One region of the Bacteroides sp. f07 genome, then DNA from elsewhere that is predicted to be linked to it. Evidence: riboswitches for the same ligand, from Rfam matches in the RefSeq annotation. Region 1 holds a riboswitch; the other holds the start of a gene.

Region 1 (7,751 bases):
TTTGCAGTGTTTCTCTATGGATAGAAAGCATATAGAAGTAAAAAGAGAAATATGAAAAAAGCCAGGCTTCTGAATAGAAAGTCTGGCTTTTTTTATTGTGTGGTTGTTTTTACTTCTCGATGAGAGTAATACCGTCAAGACAGAAATATGCTGGAGTGTTCATTCCAATGCTCGGATCAGGATTATTATCGCTAGAGCTCATTTCGAATGTTATGTATTCGGCATCCTTGATGCTACTCCAATCAAACCATTTCCAATTATTTATTACTTCTTTTTTACCGTTGCGATAGTCTGCTAAATAGAAGTCTATACTCCCAATTACGCTTCCGTCTGCATTATGCCCTACGGCTGTTACTTTAAACCAATCACCATCTTCGAATTTGGTTTTATTCTCATAGCCGTCGTTTCCATCTTTTACTGCTAAATATGCATATGTAGAGTTAGTAACCCATGTTCCTTTAAATGCGTATTTACCTTGATTAAGATTTATAACTTTTGCTGTATTATAGCTATTGGTATATACTGTGAGATAAGTTGTTCCGTTTTTACCTTTTGCGGTAATAGAGCTATTATTACCAAAGCCAGGAGTAGTGATATCTGTTTTATTAGTATAAGTAAATCCACCTGCGAACCCCCATGATGCATAATAGTGGTTGCATTCAATTAGGCTTTGATTGTCTTTAATATTTGTTTCAAAAACGTCATAACCTGTTGGTTGGTCACCTGTTGGAGTGAACTCACTATCAATGTTGGTTAACAGGTTTTCAAAGCTAACAACAACCTCGTTTTTTACATCGTCATCGTCACCACAACTACAAAATACAAATACTGATAGTAGTAATAATAAAGATAATTTCTTCATGTTCTTTTCTGATTTTTAGTTATTAATTATTTAATTCTTCTTTAAGTGCAAGTTCTCAACGGTTATGACTTCCGTAGATATTTCTCCCATCTGTCCGGCATCCTGATTGATGGAAGTCGTAATTTTCACAAAGTCGATACAATCCAAAACAACTGATTCGCCATTGCTGTCTACTGCCCAGTCTATTTTGAAATTGCTGTCTTCCTTATCATTGCGATGATTGTCTGCATATCCCCATGGATAACAATAACCTACCCATAGTCCATTTTCTACTATGGCATTATCTTTCAGGCGTGTTCCTTGGAATGTTATTTTATCTTCTTCAATCCATAACGGATAATAAGACGTTTGTGCATGAAAACTATTGCGGAAAATTACTCCTTTATTACCTTGATTGTCTTCCCAAGGAATATCTAAGTTTGCAGGCTCCGGTCGGGAATAAGTAATTTCATATCCGCGGGTTTCTGTATCTTTTCCATATTCGCTTCCCGCTAATTCATACCATTCATCATCAGGTTTTCCATTACCGTTTACATCTTTGGACACAAATACAATGCCAGGTTCGGCGCTTCCACCCAATTTCCCTGTTCCTGTCTTTAAATTATAATAAGCATTTCCTTTTACTTTGAAATCGTATTCTCCTTTTATATTGGGAATTGATTGAGGAAATCCTAAAACGATATATCCGCCGAATCCGCCCAATGATATAATTGATTTCTGTTGTATCCTTCGGGTAGCTTCTTTTAATACATCTTCATAAGTATATCCATCTTTGTAAGCCGACGTACTCGTATTGATAAACTGTCCGGGAGCCGGCTTATATTCCCATACTTTATCGGCGAAAGCCAATGAATTTTCAGTTTCTTCGGTATTATCATCAATGTCGCTTTGTGAAGCCTTGTCGCTGAATACAATCGTGTTCGGATTCAGTCCGATATTATTCAGGCGGAATTGCAGTTGCCCTTGTTGGTTGAAACAGAGCAAATCTCCGTATATGGTGTAATCATAAGCATTTGTGATATACACGTTGCCACTATAAGGATTCACATTGATTCCATAAGGAGTATCGATATTTGTTCCGTCCGTAATGAAATTCTCACGAACGGTTTTTCCTGTTTTCAGATTGAATGTCTTGATAGAAGATGTTTGCGTACTATAATTGTAATTGTATAGATAGGCAATCTCTCCGTCAATGGCAAAGTTCTGTACTTTCTCATTGTAATGAGTCACTCCATTTGTCAGACAGTCTATTTTTGCAAAGTTATAATTTCCTGCTTCTACATCTTCTCCACGGGTTGCTACATAAACGGTTGTTCCATCCGTACCGGCTACAATCTTGCCCGGATTCGGTCCTACTGTAATTTTATTGATTTCTTTGAATGTGGCGATATCAACCACGGATACAGTATTGTCTACTCCCAGACCGGATGCATAATCCAGTCCGCCGGAATTGGAAACATATAACTTCTCGTTTTGTACACAGATTCCGTCGGGATTACGTCCCACGGAGGTGACACCGTCTATGGCGAGGGAAGTTGTATCAATACGTGTCACTGTTCCGTCATAAGAACATACATACGCTTTTTCTTTATGAAAGGCGATGTATCGCGGTTCACGTGAACTTCCGTTTTCGGTCAGCATTTGAATTTGCTTCAAGGAGTTTCCTGTACGGAAGTCTATTACTTCCACTGTACTGGAAACATTGACAATGACATATATCTTGTCGCCATAAATGGCTAAATCATTTGCCGTATCTCCCAATCCCCGATGATTGATTGTATTAAAATAGTTGCGCACCATTCTCTGGTTGCCGAAAGAGAAACGCATCAATGAACTGTTATTCTGATTGAATAGTCCTTCACATAACGCATAGAGCTCGGCTGTATCTGTTTCAGTCGGGTCACCTGCAATGTCCGAAGTGAAAGGCTTATCTTCCATATCATCACAAGCCGTGAATAATAATAGGATGGGCAGGCAGAACCAAAATATATATGTCAATTTCCTTTTCATATCAGTATCCTGCTTTTAATATGTTATTTTTAGCGTTGCTCTTACCGAACGTCCCGGCATTGGGAAGTATCGTACAATCTCGTAATTTTTATCCATCAGGTTCAGTACTTCCACGCTGAGCGAACTTGTAACTTTTCTTATCCGGAAGTCGCGGCTCGCCGAAATACTGTGGTCACTGTAACTATCCAGTCGGTTGGCTGCGATATTCTGTCCCACTGTATAGCGTTTTCCCGAATAAAGGAATGAGTAAGACATATTTATCCATGGAGTCTCGATGCCTGCTTGTCCTGAGGCAGAAACACGGGGAGTATAGGCTATCTGATGTTTATAAGTCGATTTATCCTTACTCAAATCAGGGTTGGTGACGTCCAATGCCCGTTGATACGTATAATTACCGGACAGGTTGATGCGGATTTTCTCCCAAGGCTGAAGAGATAAGTTTCCTGTGATGTCAATACCTTTGATATCTACACTTCCCAAGTTTCTCATGCTCCATATAGCAAGATTCTTGGTAGGATAAGCAATGATTTTATCCGTTACTTTGTTATAGTATGCATCAACGGTTGCCGAAAGATAAGGAATGAATGCACATACATTCTTGCTGTATGTCAGACCGATATTATATTGCTTTGCATTTTCCGGTTTCAGTTTGGTGTTTCCTACTTCCTGGTAATACAGGTCATTGAAACTTGGCAGACGGAAGATGTCCTTATAGAAGAAACGGATACGAAACTCTTCGTTACGGAAAGGTTTGAATGAAGCGCTGACATAAGGCGTTAATTTGCGGTGATTGCCGGCGCTGCCGCCTTCCTTGACATCTTCGTTGATGATAGTCGCCAAAGCGGATGCGGAGATTGTCAGCCAGTCATTCACGTATTTTCCTGCAAAAGCCGTCAGCCATGAATAGCGGGTGGGTTGCGCAAAATTAGTAAGATTAGTATCCATTGTATTGATACTCCCATCCGTCGAAAGGGAAAATGAAAGATTGCTCAATAATCTGTATAATACCGATGCGGAGAGATAGTATTCCTGTTGGTAATAGCTGTTTTCCGTTTTTCCTAAAGAGTTTTTGGTGTCGGGGTCCAGATAACGCTGATAGCTCCAGTTCCATTTGGCGGAAGTCTGGAATACCCATTGTTGGCTGAACTCTTTCTTGTATTGGCTTTGTACAAATGTATTCTTGTCCCACAGGTGCTGTGAGGAATAGTCGTTATAAAGTGTAGTGGCTTTCGGCAATCCCCGCGAAGATTGAAAGTAATAGGCTTTCAATCGCCATTGCTCTTTATCGGAGAAGTTGCCGTAAAGTCCGGCTTCGGCACGAAAAGTTTGTACGTCGGTATTCTTTCTTTTCTCCCGTGAAGTCAGGTCGCCCTCTGTATTTCCGTAGTGCAGGGTATATGGATATTGTCCGTCCGATGACATCCATTCGCCATTGGCTGTGACTGTCCACTTAGAACTGAGTTGTTGCTCTAACAGAACGGATGGATTGACAAGCCCCCATGAACCCGTCTTGAAAGCCGCGCTGATATTCGTACGTTTCCCTTTTTTGAAACGGGGAGTAAGTGTCTGTATATTCAGTATTCCTGCCGAAGCGAAGAAACGTGCCGGCTGGAAGATATTATCGCTCTGACCGTTGCTAAGTGATAACTGGTCTACATTATCGAGCGAGAAACGACCGATGTCAATCTGTCCCGTCTGGCAGTCGGTTACGGTGATTCCGTCATAACCTACGGCTGTGTGCTGTGCACCCAAGCTGCGTATGGATACGGTTTTCAGTCCGCCGATGCCACCGTAATCTTTCACGGTCACTCCGGCAAAATGCTTCACGGCATCAGAAACTTGCAGGGCATGCAGGTTCTTTAGCGCATCTTTGGAAAGTACTTGTAGCGGAGCGGTAGAACGTACCTCTCGTGTTTGATAAATATCGGAAACAGTAATTTCGGGGATGGAGTATGTATGCGTTGTATCCACTTTTTGCTGTTGCGCAAAAAGTGTCGGGAGTAAAAGTTGGCAGTAGAGTACTGCACAGATACTTTTGTATAGCCTTGTATGTCTCATCCTTATCCTACTACTGGTCTGTTTTTTCACTTTTAAAAGTGTCCGGGCGAAATCCCTTCGACCGGACACGCATAAATAAACTTGGCAGAGTTTATTAATTAAAACACACTTTCTCTGAATCAGAGTGATGAATGAAATGATAGACGGATTGTCCGGTTCATTAGACTCAACGCTTTTTCCTCGAAAGCAGTGAAATTGGGTGCACGGCAGGTCTTCTGACTCGTTCCTGTTGCGGGCGCCTTCCCAGAAGTTTCTTTCCAGTGGCTAAAAGTAGGTTGCTCGCAACACATTTATAGAACTTACAGCAGCGGGACTGTTCAGGATTTACACCTGATTCCCTTTTAATCGCTTTCCTCGTATATTTTGAGGGCTGCGAACCAATGCGCGACAAAGATAGATAGTTTATTTGTTTTTTGCAAGGTTTATTGATGTAATAAAAGATATTCTTCAATAGCTTGCGCGGTGGCGTCTTTCAGAAGAACGGTTTTATCCTTATTCAGGAGATAAAGGGTAGGGATGGCTTTCAAGTCATACAGTTGTTGTTCCTTGATAGCGAAGGTCTTATCATATCCGTTAATCCATTCTTTCGGGAATTCATTCAGATGTTTCCGCCATTCGTCCAGTTCTTCGTCGGGGTAGATAGAGAGGACGGTTAGCTTCTTTTGTGCTAGAAGCTGATTGATGACAGGCGCATTTTTCAATGCTTCGATTGTTTCCGTGCAGGCGTGGCATCCCGGGTTATTGATAAATAGTAAGGTATAGTCCGATTTCTGTTGATAAAGGGAACCTTGTGCGCCGGAAGCCAATGTATAGTTAAAGTTCAATGCTTTGGTTCCGATACGGTTTTTCTGAGCCAGTTCGCGACGGGCTTTGGGACGTACCTTTTCTATTTCTTCCAGTACGGGAGAAGCCATCATGGCATCCAGTACAGGGATATAAAACTCTTCGTTACGCATAGGGGAGTTAGGGTCGTATAAATATTTGTCTGCCAAATCGGTGATGTAAGTGAATACTTTCTTATCCACGTTTGTCCGTTCGATAGTTTTCCGCATAGCTTGCTGTGCTGTTTCCAATGGAACATGGTTCAATATATCGCAATAGTCCGCCCAAGCCTGTTCGGTCACTTCGGGGTGATGGATATAATTGGTATCGGCAAAGTTTACGTTATCCCAATAGTGCTTGACAAGGAAATCCGCCCGTTGTTCCGGCGCCGTCATCATTGTCGGGATGGTGGGTAATGTGAAAGTCTTGATAGTATCCTGTGCTACTTCGGTTTTGTTTAAGCCGGAAGCATTGCCGTTTTTGCAGGCACAAAGACAAAGAATACATACAATCGAAAGAATATTTAGATTCGTTTTCATAATTGGCTGTTATTATATTGAACTTCTATGAATTACATAGAAGACAAAGATAATGCCTTTTCATTTTATACAAAGAATTTTTCTTCCTTTTCTTCTCTGTCTTCTTTTTTAAGAACTTTGCTTCTTGAAGAATCTTACTTCTCCTTTGCCAATGTAAAGACAAACTCCAACCCGCCACCCTGATTGTTCTTGGCAGAGATGATGCCGCCATGAATAATCACTGCATTCTTCACAATAGCCAGTCCCAGTCCCGTTCCGCCTAACTTCCGCGAACGGCCTTTGTCTACCCGGTAGAAACGTTCGAAGAGACGGTTCAGATGTTCGGGGGATACGCCTATACCCGTATCGGCAAAACTGAAATAATAGAAACTTTCGTCTTCACGGAAACAATTGATATTAATCTGAATATTCGTTCCGGCGTATGCGATGGCGTTATCCATCAGATTACGGAAGATGGAGTAAATCAGGGAATAATTACCTTTGACTTGTATGCTCTTCTTTAAAGAATTAACCACCGTGATATGTTTCTCGTCCAGTTCCAGTGAAACCTCGTTGATGATATTTCCTACCAGTACACTGATATCCACCCGTTCCATGTCAATCATGTTGGCAGCCTCGTCCATGCGGGTAAGTACGGAAATGTCACGCAGCAACCGGCTCAACCGGTTACTTTGCGCATAGCAGCGTTCGAGAAACACATTAATCTTCTCGCGCGGTATGTTTTCATTATTGACGATAGTCTCCAAATACCCTTGAATACTGCTGACAGGCGTTTTCAGCTCATGCGCGATATTCTGTGTCAACTGCCGTTTCAGATTCACCTGTTCTTCTTCCTGGGTGACATCATTGATTGAAATCTCAAAGCTTGCGTCTTGGAAGATGATACACTCAACGATGAACGTGCGTCCGTTCTTGTTGATGGTGATAGACATTCGCTTTTCGTCTTTACTTCTCGAACGTTGTTGCTGGTTCTTGTTGATGAAATGTATAATCTCTTTCAGTTCGTTGATGGCAAAGACTTCTTCCGTAGTTTCCAGGTTAGAGTCCGAAATCAGGTTGCTGTATTGGGTGAAGAGATTGTTGACAAGAATCTCCTTTTTGTCTTTCGTAAATACTCCCAGTCCTTCGTGCGAAATCTGAAGATGGGTAATCAACTTCTCGCGTTCGATGTAGAGAGCCTCTTTCGTTTCGTGCAGCCGTTTGTAGATTTGGATGATATGCTGCGATATTTCTCCCAGTTCATTGTGTGGGAAAGCCGATTGCATCGCCATCTCGATAGGCTCGTTCCGGTCGGCACGCATGGCAAACTCGCGGAGCTGGCTGATAGAAGTCCCCAGTTTGTTCGTGAATTTGTAGAAGATAATCATCAGCAGCAAAGTCACGATTACGGTAAACCATAAGTAATGCGGGTCTGCCTGCAGGTTGTTGATAAGGCTGACATTATAAGGTAATGCCGAGCG
Region 2 (7,751 bases), 540 kb from region 1:
GGATATAAACACGCCAACTACATGGCGCTCGAAAACTGGGTGAATGTCTATGACGGTGATTTGGGCATTGCCTTATCCGATACTTATACTTCCGGTATCTTCCTCAGCAATCTCAGCCGTAAACAGGCGAAACTGTTTGACGGTGTCCGCTGCGATTCCGGTAATGAATTTGAGTTTATAGACAGTCTGGTATCCCGTTACAAAGAACTGGGAATCGACGCGACCACCAAGACTATCGTTTTCAGCAACGCCCTCGATTTCACAAAAGCACTGGAGATTCAGGAATATTGCAAGAACAAAATTCGTTGTTCCTTCGGCATCGGGACAAATCTCACCAATGATACCGGATTCGAGCCTTCAAACATCGTTATGAAGATGACACAATGCAAGATGAACGTCAATCAGGAATGGCGGGAATGTATCAAGCTATCCGACGACGAAGGCAAACATACCGGTAGTCCGGAAGAAGTACAGGCATGTTTGCATGAATTGAGACTGAATTAGCTTATTTCCCTATTATCGCTTTATCAAAACGGCTATCCATACAAACACTGATATCCGTTGTGACAAACTTGCCTTCATAGAACAAGCTGAATATCGTAGCCGGAGTAGGTGCAGCCTGTGCCTGCTCCATTGTCTCCAGTTTAACAATCTCCAAAGGCAGATTTCTTTTGGCGGCGGTTTCCTTCAAAGAACTCATCACATGAAATTCCGCAAACGGACAACGGTTGGAAAAATAAACAGTGATACCCTTTTTATCAGGGCACTCTCCTGTTCGTGCAGATTCATTAAACGTCGGATTCGGAGCATCAACATTCAATTTCTTCACCAACAGACTAAATCCTGTCGAAAGCTCTTCGCAAACAACAAATCCCTGTCGCAACAGCCATTTGGTATCACTCATAAAATGAAACTTTTTTGTTCCTACCACTGTCACCAAACCATCCTTGCCTTGCTGCAAAGCGTCCTCTATCGCAGTTTGGAGCAGAGCTTTCGCATACCCTTTTCCTTTATACTGCCCAGCTACCCAAAAGCAGTTTATCAACAGGTAATTGTCAGCCTTCACAGGAACCCACCCGTTTTCGGCCGGGCCATATTCGATAAATACTTTCGCACGCTCATTCAAACGACGAAAAACATACCCGTTTTCAAATTGCTTCTTCAGCCATTCTTTTTTCAGGTTATAACTTTCCTGGCATTTCTTATCCGAGAAAGCGCAGCAGATATGTTCTTTCCCTATGTTGTCTTTGGTAAGCGTGATAAAGTCGATGTTCATAGTATCAGTTTTTTATTAGTAGTTTTTTAATGAAATAGTATCGGATATTATATTATCCACAAAGATAAACATTCAAGTGTAGCAGTCATTATCCAATCCCGTAAAAATCAATATTATTTAGTAGAAAGTGAGGTATGGGCATAAAAAAAGGAGCAACGCCTTGCTCCAACCTTTGTTAACCTTAAATCTAATACTATGAAAAACACAGTACAAAGATACGGACTTTCCGATTATCTGCAAATTATCCAAATAAAAAAGTATGTTTCATAACATGATTTAAAACTTTCCGAGGAATAACGCCTCTTTTATTAATACTTTTTCAAGATTTGAATTCCTTCACGGCTCTTTCCAACCTTTCCAAAGTAAGTTCGCCGGATTGTCTCCAAAGTTGCTCTCCTTTTCTGAAAAGGATAAATGTAGGCGTTGATTCGATGGTGTAGAAATCTGTAAGGGCAGTTTCCTGGTCTACGTCTACTTCCACTACTTCGAGCGTTCCTTCCATTAGTTTCTTAAATTCCTCAACGACAGGTTTCATACGCTGGCAATGAGGACTCCATGTTGCATAAAACTCTGCCATTGCCCAATCGGCATTAGCCAGCTTCTCTTTATTCCTTTCCTCACGGGCTACTTTCTTCTCTTTCATAATTGATTACTGTTTTGATTAATAATTGCTACTTCAACAATACGAAAAGAAAGAAAGTTTAAAGGATAAACAATAATACACACAGATTTAACTATTTAATCCACTTGCAGTTATCGTCTTTCGTTTCTAATATCTGGACAGCCGTCCATTGCACATAAAAGCAACTTTCGTGCAAAAAGGCTACACTCTATTCAATATTTATTTATCTTTGCCGTCGAAATGGTTCGGAATCCGTAGCCAACGGACGACGATTAATAGGGAATCGGGTGCAAATCCCGAACAGTCCCGCTGCTGTGAAACTCTGTTCAATGTCTTATTAATGAACTAATTTGACGCCACTGATGTTTTTTTATCGGGAAGGCAAATAAGACAAGAGTCAGTCAGAAGACCTGCCACTTCGCGTAAAACGTTCTTCCGCCTCGTGGATTAGGAGAAAGAACATCGTTTGTTAAGCCCCAAATCAATAAAATACTGTGTTTTCACCGGGTGGAATATGTCCGCAAGGTGGAAAGGCATAAAATAAGTATGTACTTAATTTAAAAAAGTATGATAAAAAGAATCTTAGTAGCCAATCGCGGTGAGATTGCCGTAAGGGTGATGCGCTCCTGCCGGGAGATGGAAATAACGAGTATAGCGATATTCTCCGAGGCAGACCGGACTGCAAAGCATGTGCTTTATGCAGACGAAGCATATTGTGTAGGTCCCGCCGCATCTAAAGAGAGTTATCTGAATATAGAAAAAATTATCGAAGTGGCGAAAGCGAACCATGCAGACGCCATTCATCCGGGATATGGATTCCTGTCCGAGAATGCTAATTTTGCACGGCGTTGTCAGGAAGAAGGCATTATCTTTATCGGACCCGATCCGGAGACAATGGAAGCAATGGGCGACAAAATTTCCGCCCGTATCAGGATGATTGAAGCCGGAGTACCCGTTGTGCCCGGCACACAAGAAAACCTGAAAAGTGTGGCAGAAGCCGTGGAGCTTTGCAATAAAATCGGTTATCCGGTGATGCTGAAAGCTTCTATGGGTGGCGGTGGAAAAGGGATGCGCCTTATCCACAGCGCGGAAGAAGTGGAAGAAGCCTACACAACTGCTAAAAGTGAATCACTCTCTTCTTTTGGCGACGACACGGTTTATCTGGAGAAGTTCGTGGAAGAGCCTCATCACATCGAATTCCAGATTTTGGGTGACAAGCACGGCAACGTAATTCATCTTTGCGAACGCGAATGTTCCGTACAACGCCGTAATCAGAAGATTGTGGAAGAAACACCTTCGGTTTTCGTCACTCCGGAATTGCGGAAAGATATGGGGGAAAAAGCCGTGGCAGCCGCCAAAGCAGTAAACTATATCGGAGCGGGAACCATCGAATTTCTTGTTGACAAACACCGCAATTATTACTTCCTTGAAATGAATACCCGCCTGCAAGTAGAGCACCCGATTACCGAAGAAGTAGTAGGTGTAGACCTTGTGAAAGAGCAAATCAAAGTTGCCGACGGACAGATGCTTCAACTGAAACAGGAAGATATCAAACAGCGCGGACACGCTATCGAATGTCGTATCTGTGCCGAAGATACGGAAATGAATTTCATGCCAAGTCCCGGAATCATTAAGCAGATTACAGAGCCGAACGGCATCGGAGTGCGTATTGACAGCTATGTATACGAGGGATACGAGATTCCCATCTATTATGACCCAATGATTGGCAAACTGATTGTATGGGCTACCAATCGCGAATATGCTATCGAACGGATGCGTCGCGTGCTTCATGAATACAAGCTGACCGGAGTCAAGAATAATATCAGTTACTTGCGCGCTATCATGGATACGCCCGACTTTGTGGAAGGTCATTACGATACCGGATTCATCACCAAGAACGGTGAACACCTGCACCAATGCATTATGCGCACCAGCGAACGTGCCGAGAATATTGCACTGATTGCCGCCTACATGGACTATCTGATGAATCTTGAAGAGAACAGCGGTGACACTACCGACAACCGTCCTATCAGCAAATGGAAAGAATTCGGATTGCATAAAGGCGTACTTCGTATCTAAATTTAAAAAGCAGTTAATTATGGAAATTCATATAGGTGACCGAGTGGCCGAAGTGGAACTGGTCAGCAAGGAAGATAACAAAGGGATACTTACCATTGACGGAAAACCGTTTGAAGCGGACGTGGTAATGGCGGAAAACGGAACCTGCAACATCCTTATGGACGGTCGCAGTGCAAACGCGCAGCTCATCCGCAAGGAAAACGGGAAAAGCTATAAAGTGAACACGCATTACAGCAGTTTCAATGTCGAAATCGTAGACAGTCAGGCGAAATACCTGCGTATGCGCAAGAAAGGCGAAAACGAACAGAACGACCGCATCACTTCCCCCATGCCGGGGAAAGTAGTAAAAATCCCCGTTACGGCAGGACAGGAAGTGAAAGCAGGAGACACTGCTATCGTTATCGAAGCCATGAAGATGCAGAGCAACTATAAAGTGACTTCGGATTGCCGCATCAAAGAAATTCTGGTTCAGGAAGGTGATAACATCACCGGTGACCAGACATTAATAACATTAGAACCGATTGCATAAACTAAAAAAGGATTGCATCATGGAAGAAATAAACAAAGCATATACCACGTTCCAGGAACGTGACCGCATCGCTTCCCTCGGGGGTGGCACAGAAAAAATAGAAAAGCAACACGAAAGCGGCAAGATGACTGCCCGCGAACGTATCGAGATGTTGCTCGACAAAGGAACATTTGTCGAATTGGATAAGCTGATGGTTCACCGTTGCACCAACTACGGCATGGACAAGAACAAAATTCCGGGAGACGGCATCGTATCCGGTTACGGAAAGATTGACGGTCGCCAAGTTTTCGTTTACGCCTATGACTTCACCGTTTACGGTGGTTCGCTTTCCGCATCCAACGCGAAGAAGATTGTAAAGGTACAGCAACTGGCTTTAAAGAACGGTGCTCCGATTATCGCATTGAACGATTCAGGCGGCGCACGTATTCAGGAAGGTATCGAAAGCCTTTCGGGATATGCGGATATTTTCTATCAGAACACAATGGCAAGCGGTGTGATTCCACAAATCTCCGCTATTCTCGGTCCTTGTGCCGGCGGTGCCTGCTACTCCCCCGCCCTCACCGACTTTATCTTTATGGTAAAAGAAAAGAGCCACATGTTTGTGACGGGGCCCGATGTAGTGAAGACCGTTATCCATGAGGAAGTCAGCAAGGAAGAGCTGGGTGGCGCCATGACTCACAGCAGCAAAAGCGGAGTGACTCATTTTATGTGCAACACCGAAGAAGAACTGTTGATGAGTATCCGCGAACTGCTTTCGTTCCTGCCGCAGAACAATATGGACGAGACTAAAAAGCAGAACTGTACAGATGAAACCAACCGTGAAGACGCTACTCTGGACACTATCGTCCCGACAGACCCGAATGTTCCTTATGACATGAAAGATATCATCGAACGGGTGGTAGACAATGGCTATTTCTTCGAAGTTATGCCGAATTTTGCAAAGAACATCCTCATCGGTTTCGCACGTCTGGCTGGTCGTTCGGTAGGTATCGTCGCCAATCAGCCCGCTTATCTTGCCGGAGTGCTTGATATTGACGCCAGTGACAAGGCAAGCCGTTTTATCCGCTTCTGTGACTGTTTCAACATTCCGTTGATTACATTCGAAGATGTTCCGGGATTCCTTCCGGGATACACGCAAGAAAACAACGGTATCATCCGCCACGGTGCAAAAATCGTTTACGCATTTGCAGAAGCTACCGTTCCCAAGTTGACCGTTATCACCCGTAAGGCTTACGGTGGTGCTTATATCGTAATGAACTCCAAGCAGACCGGTGCCGACGTAAACTTCGCCTATCCAAGCGCGGAAATCGCAGTAATGGGTGCGGACGGTGCAATCAATATCCTGTTCCGCAAAGCCGATGAAGAAACGAAAGCGAAAGAACTGGAAGCCTACAAGGAAAAGTTTGCCACCCCGTACCAAGCTGCCGAACTGGGATTCATCGATGAAATCATCTATCCGAGACAAACCCGCAAACGTCTGATTCAGGCATTGGAAATGACGGAGAACAAGATGCAGACGAATCCGCCCAAGAAGCATGGAAATATGCCCTTATAACAACTAGATAGGTACTTGTCAAAGTACCACCACCCAAAACGGACTTACACTGATTCTGAGGATTATTGTTCAAAGAATCGACATAAGCCCGTTTTTTATTTCTGAAATTCGTTCTGCGATATTATATCAAACAATGAATGCGTTACATTAAACACAATATGTTACATTAAATAAGGAGCAAGATACTTCACCAGGAAATAACCGCCTACCACCAGCCAGATATAAAGAAGAAGTGCCAGTACAAAAGGTTTTGCCCCCGCCTTTCTGAATTTATCAATACTCGTTTCCGTACCAAGTGCAGTCATTGCCATTGTCAGCAGGAAAGTATCCAAGGTATTGATTCCCGCAACCAACTGCGCAGGCAGCAAATCAAAAGAATTAAAAGCGATAACTCCCATAAAACCGATTGCAAACCAGGGAATGGCAATCTTCTGAAATTTCTGTCCTTTCTGTGCCTGTCTCTTTCTCGCTCTTGCCACCATGTAAGTAGTAATCAGAAGCACGGGAACCAGCATCATCACCCGAATCATCTTCACGATAATCGCCGAATCCGAAATACCGTTTCCCATAGCGTCACCCGCTCCCACCACATGAGCTACTTCGTGGAGCGTGGCACCTGTATAGATTCCCATCTGGTCGGGAGTCAACGCACAAATTCCATTCCGATAGAGGAAAGGATATAAAAACATGGAGATAGTTCCGAAGATTACTACGGTAGAAACGGCCACTGCCGTCTTATAAGGTTTTGCCTTAATAGTAGACTCCGCACCGAGAATGGCGGCAGCCCCACAGATACCGCTTCCAATAGAAGTAAGCAATGCAATGCCCTTATCCATTTTCAATAACTTACCAAGATAAATACCGCCACAAATAGTCACCACCACAATAATAACATCAATCAACAGAGCAGGCAATCCGATAGCCAGCACATCCTGAAAAGTCAGTCTGAAACCATACAGGATAATACCAATACGCAGAATTTTTTTCGAGCAGAACTGTATACCCGGTACCCAAGTCTCGGGAAGATTATTCCGCAAGCTGTTAGCATAAAGCATACCCAAAATGATACCTACAATCATCGGACTGAAGGAGAGGCTTCTCACAAAAGACATCTCACCAATGTAAAACGCCGCACAAGAGAACAGTGTTATCAACAAGACACCGTGCAACATGCTGCTTCTTTTTTCGTTGAACATAAATTACTAGATTTTAGTGATACTGAATTTATAACTCTGCAAAGAAAACCATTTTTCACAAAAATGGTTCACAGTATTTTATTATGCCGGATAATCTCCGGTTATACTTATCTGCAATAAAAAACGGCACCTCGATTCACATCGCAGCACCGTCACAACACAAACACAAAATAAAACACGACAAAACTACTATGCAATCTTCCTGTTATGCCGGGGAGGCATATCTTGCTCACCTATCTATATTCGCATACCCATAAGAAGCTTTATCAGGCGATTTGCATAATTAAAAACATACTCATTTGGATTTTTGTTCACGGAAGCTCAAAAAAAATGAGACAGAAACTGGGTTTTAACAAAAAAACGGTAACCATACCTCTTTTTTTATTCGGACAAACCAGCATGGCATCAAACAGTTATCAGCTCTTCTTATTCTCTTCCTTAAATCGGGTAGGTGTCATTCCTTTGATTTGTTTAAAGGAAGTGCTAAAATATCG

What was found. A riboswitch is a leader RNA that binds a small molecule or an ion and turns the genes downstream of it on or off. The one in region 1 is predicted to bind cobalamin.
Region 2: it holds a riboswitch for cobalamin, as region 1 does, so the genes downstream of both, accC (acetyl-CoA carboxylase biotin carboxylase subunit) here and ACGHVY_RS12065 (TonB-dependent receptor plug domain-containing protein) in region 1, are expected to answer to the same signal.

What each region holds. Positions count from the first base shown of each region.
Region 1 covers NZ_BAABXI010000001.1:2,924,315-2,932,065, reverse strand. The annotation lists gene ACGHVY_RS12075 (DUF4465 domain-containing protein) at 110-862, opposite strand; gene ACGHVY_RS12070 (YncE family protein) at 893-2,872, opposite strand; gene ACGHVY_RS12065 (TonB-dependent receptor plug domain-containing protein) at 2,888-4,930, opposite strand; cobalamin riboswitch at 5,118-5,327, opposite strand; gene ACGHVY_RS12060 (DUF5106 domain-containing protein) at 5,353-6,291, opposite strand; gene ACGHVY_RS12055 (ATP-binding protein) at 6,426-7,751, opposite strand, start outside.
Region 2 covers NZ_BAABXI010000001.1:3,462,240-3,469,990, forward strand. The annotation lists gene pncB (nicotinate phosphoribosyltransferase) at 1-504, shown strand, start outside; gene ACGHVY_RS14235 (GNAT family N-acetyltransferase) at 506-1,276, opposite strand; gene ACGHVY_RS14240 (thioredoxin family protein) at 1,596-1,919, opposite strand; cobalamin riboswitch at 2,123-2,331, shown strand; gene accC (acetyl-CoA carboxylase biotin carboxylase subunit) at 2,466-3,977, shown strand; gene ACGHVY_RS14250 (acetyl-CoA carboxylase biotin carboxyl carrier protein subunit) at 3,997-4,506, shown strand; gene ACGHVY_RS14255 (acyl-CoA carboxylase subunit beta) at 4,526-6,061, shown strand; gene ACGHVY_RS14260 (YeiH family protein) at 6,223-7,257, opposite strand; gene ACGHVY_RS14265 (two-component regulator propeller domain-containing protein) at 7,674-7,751, opposite strand, start outside.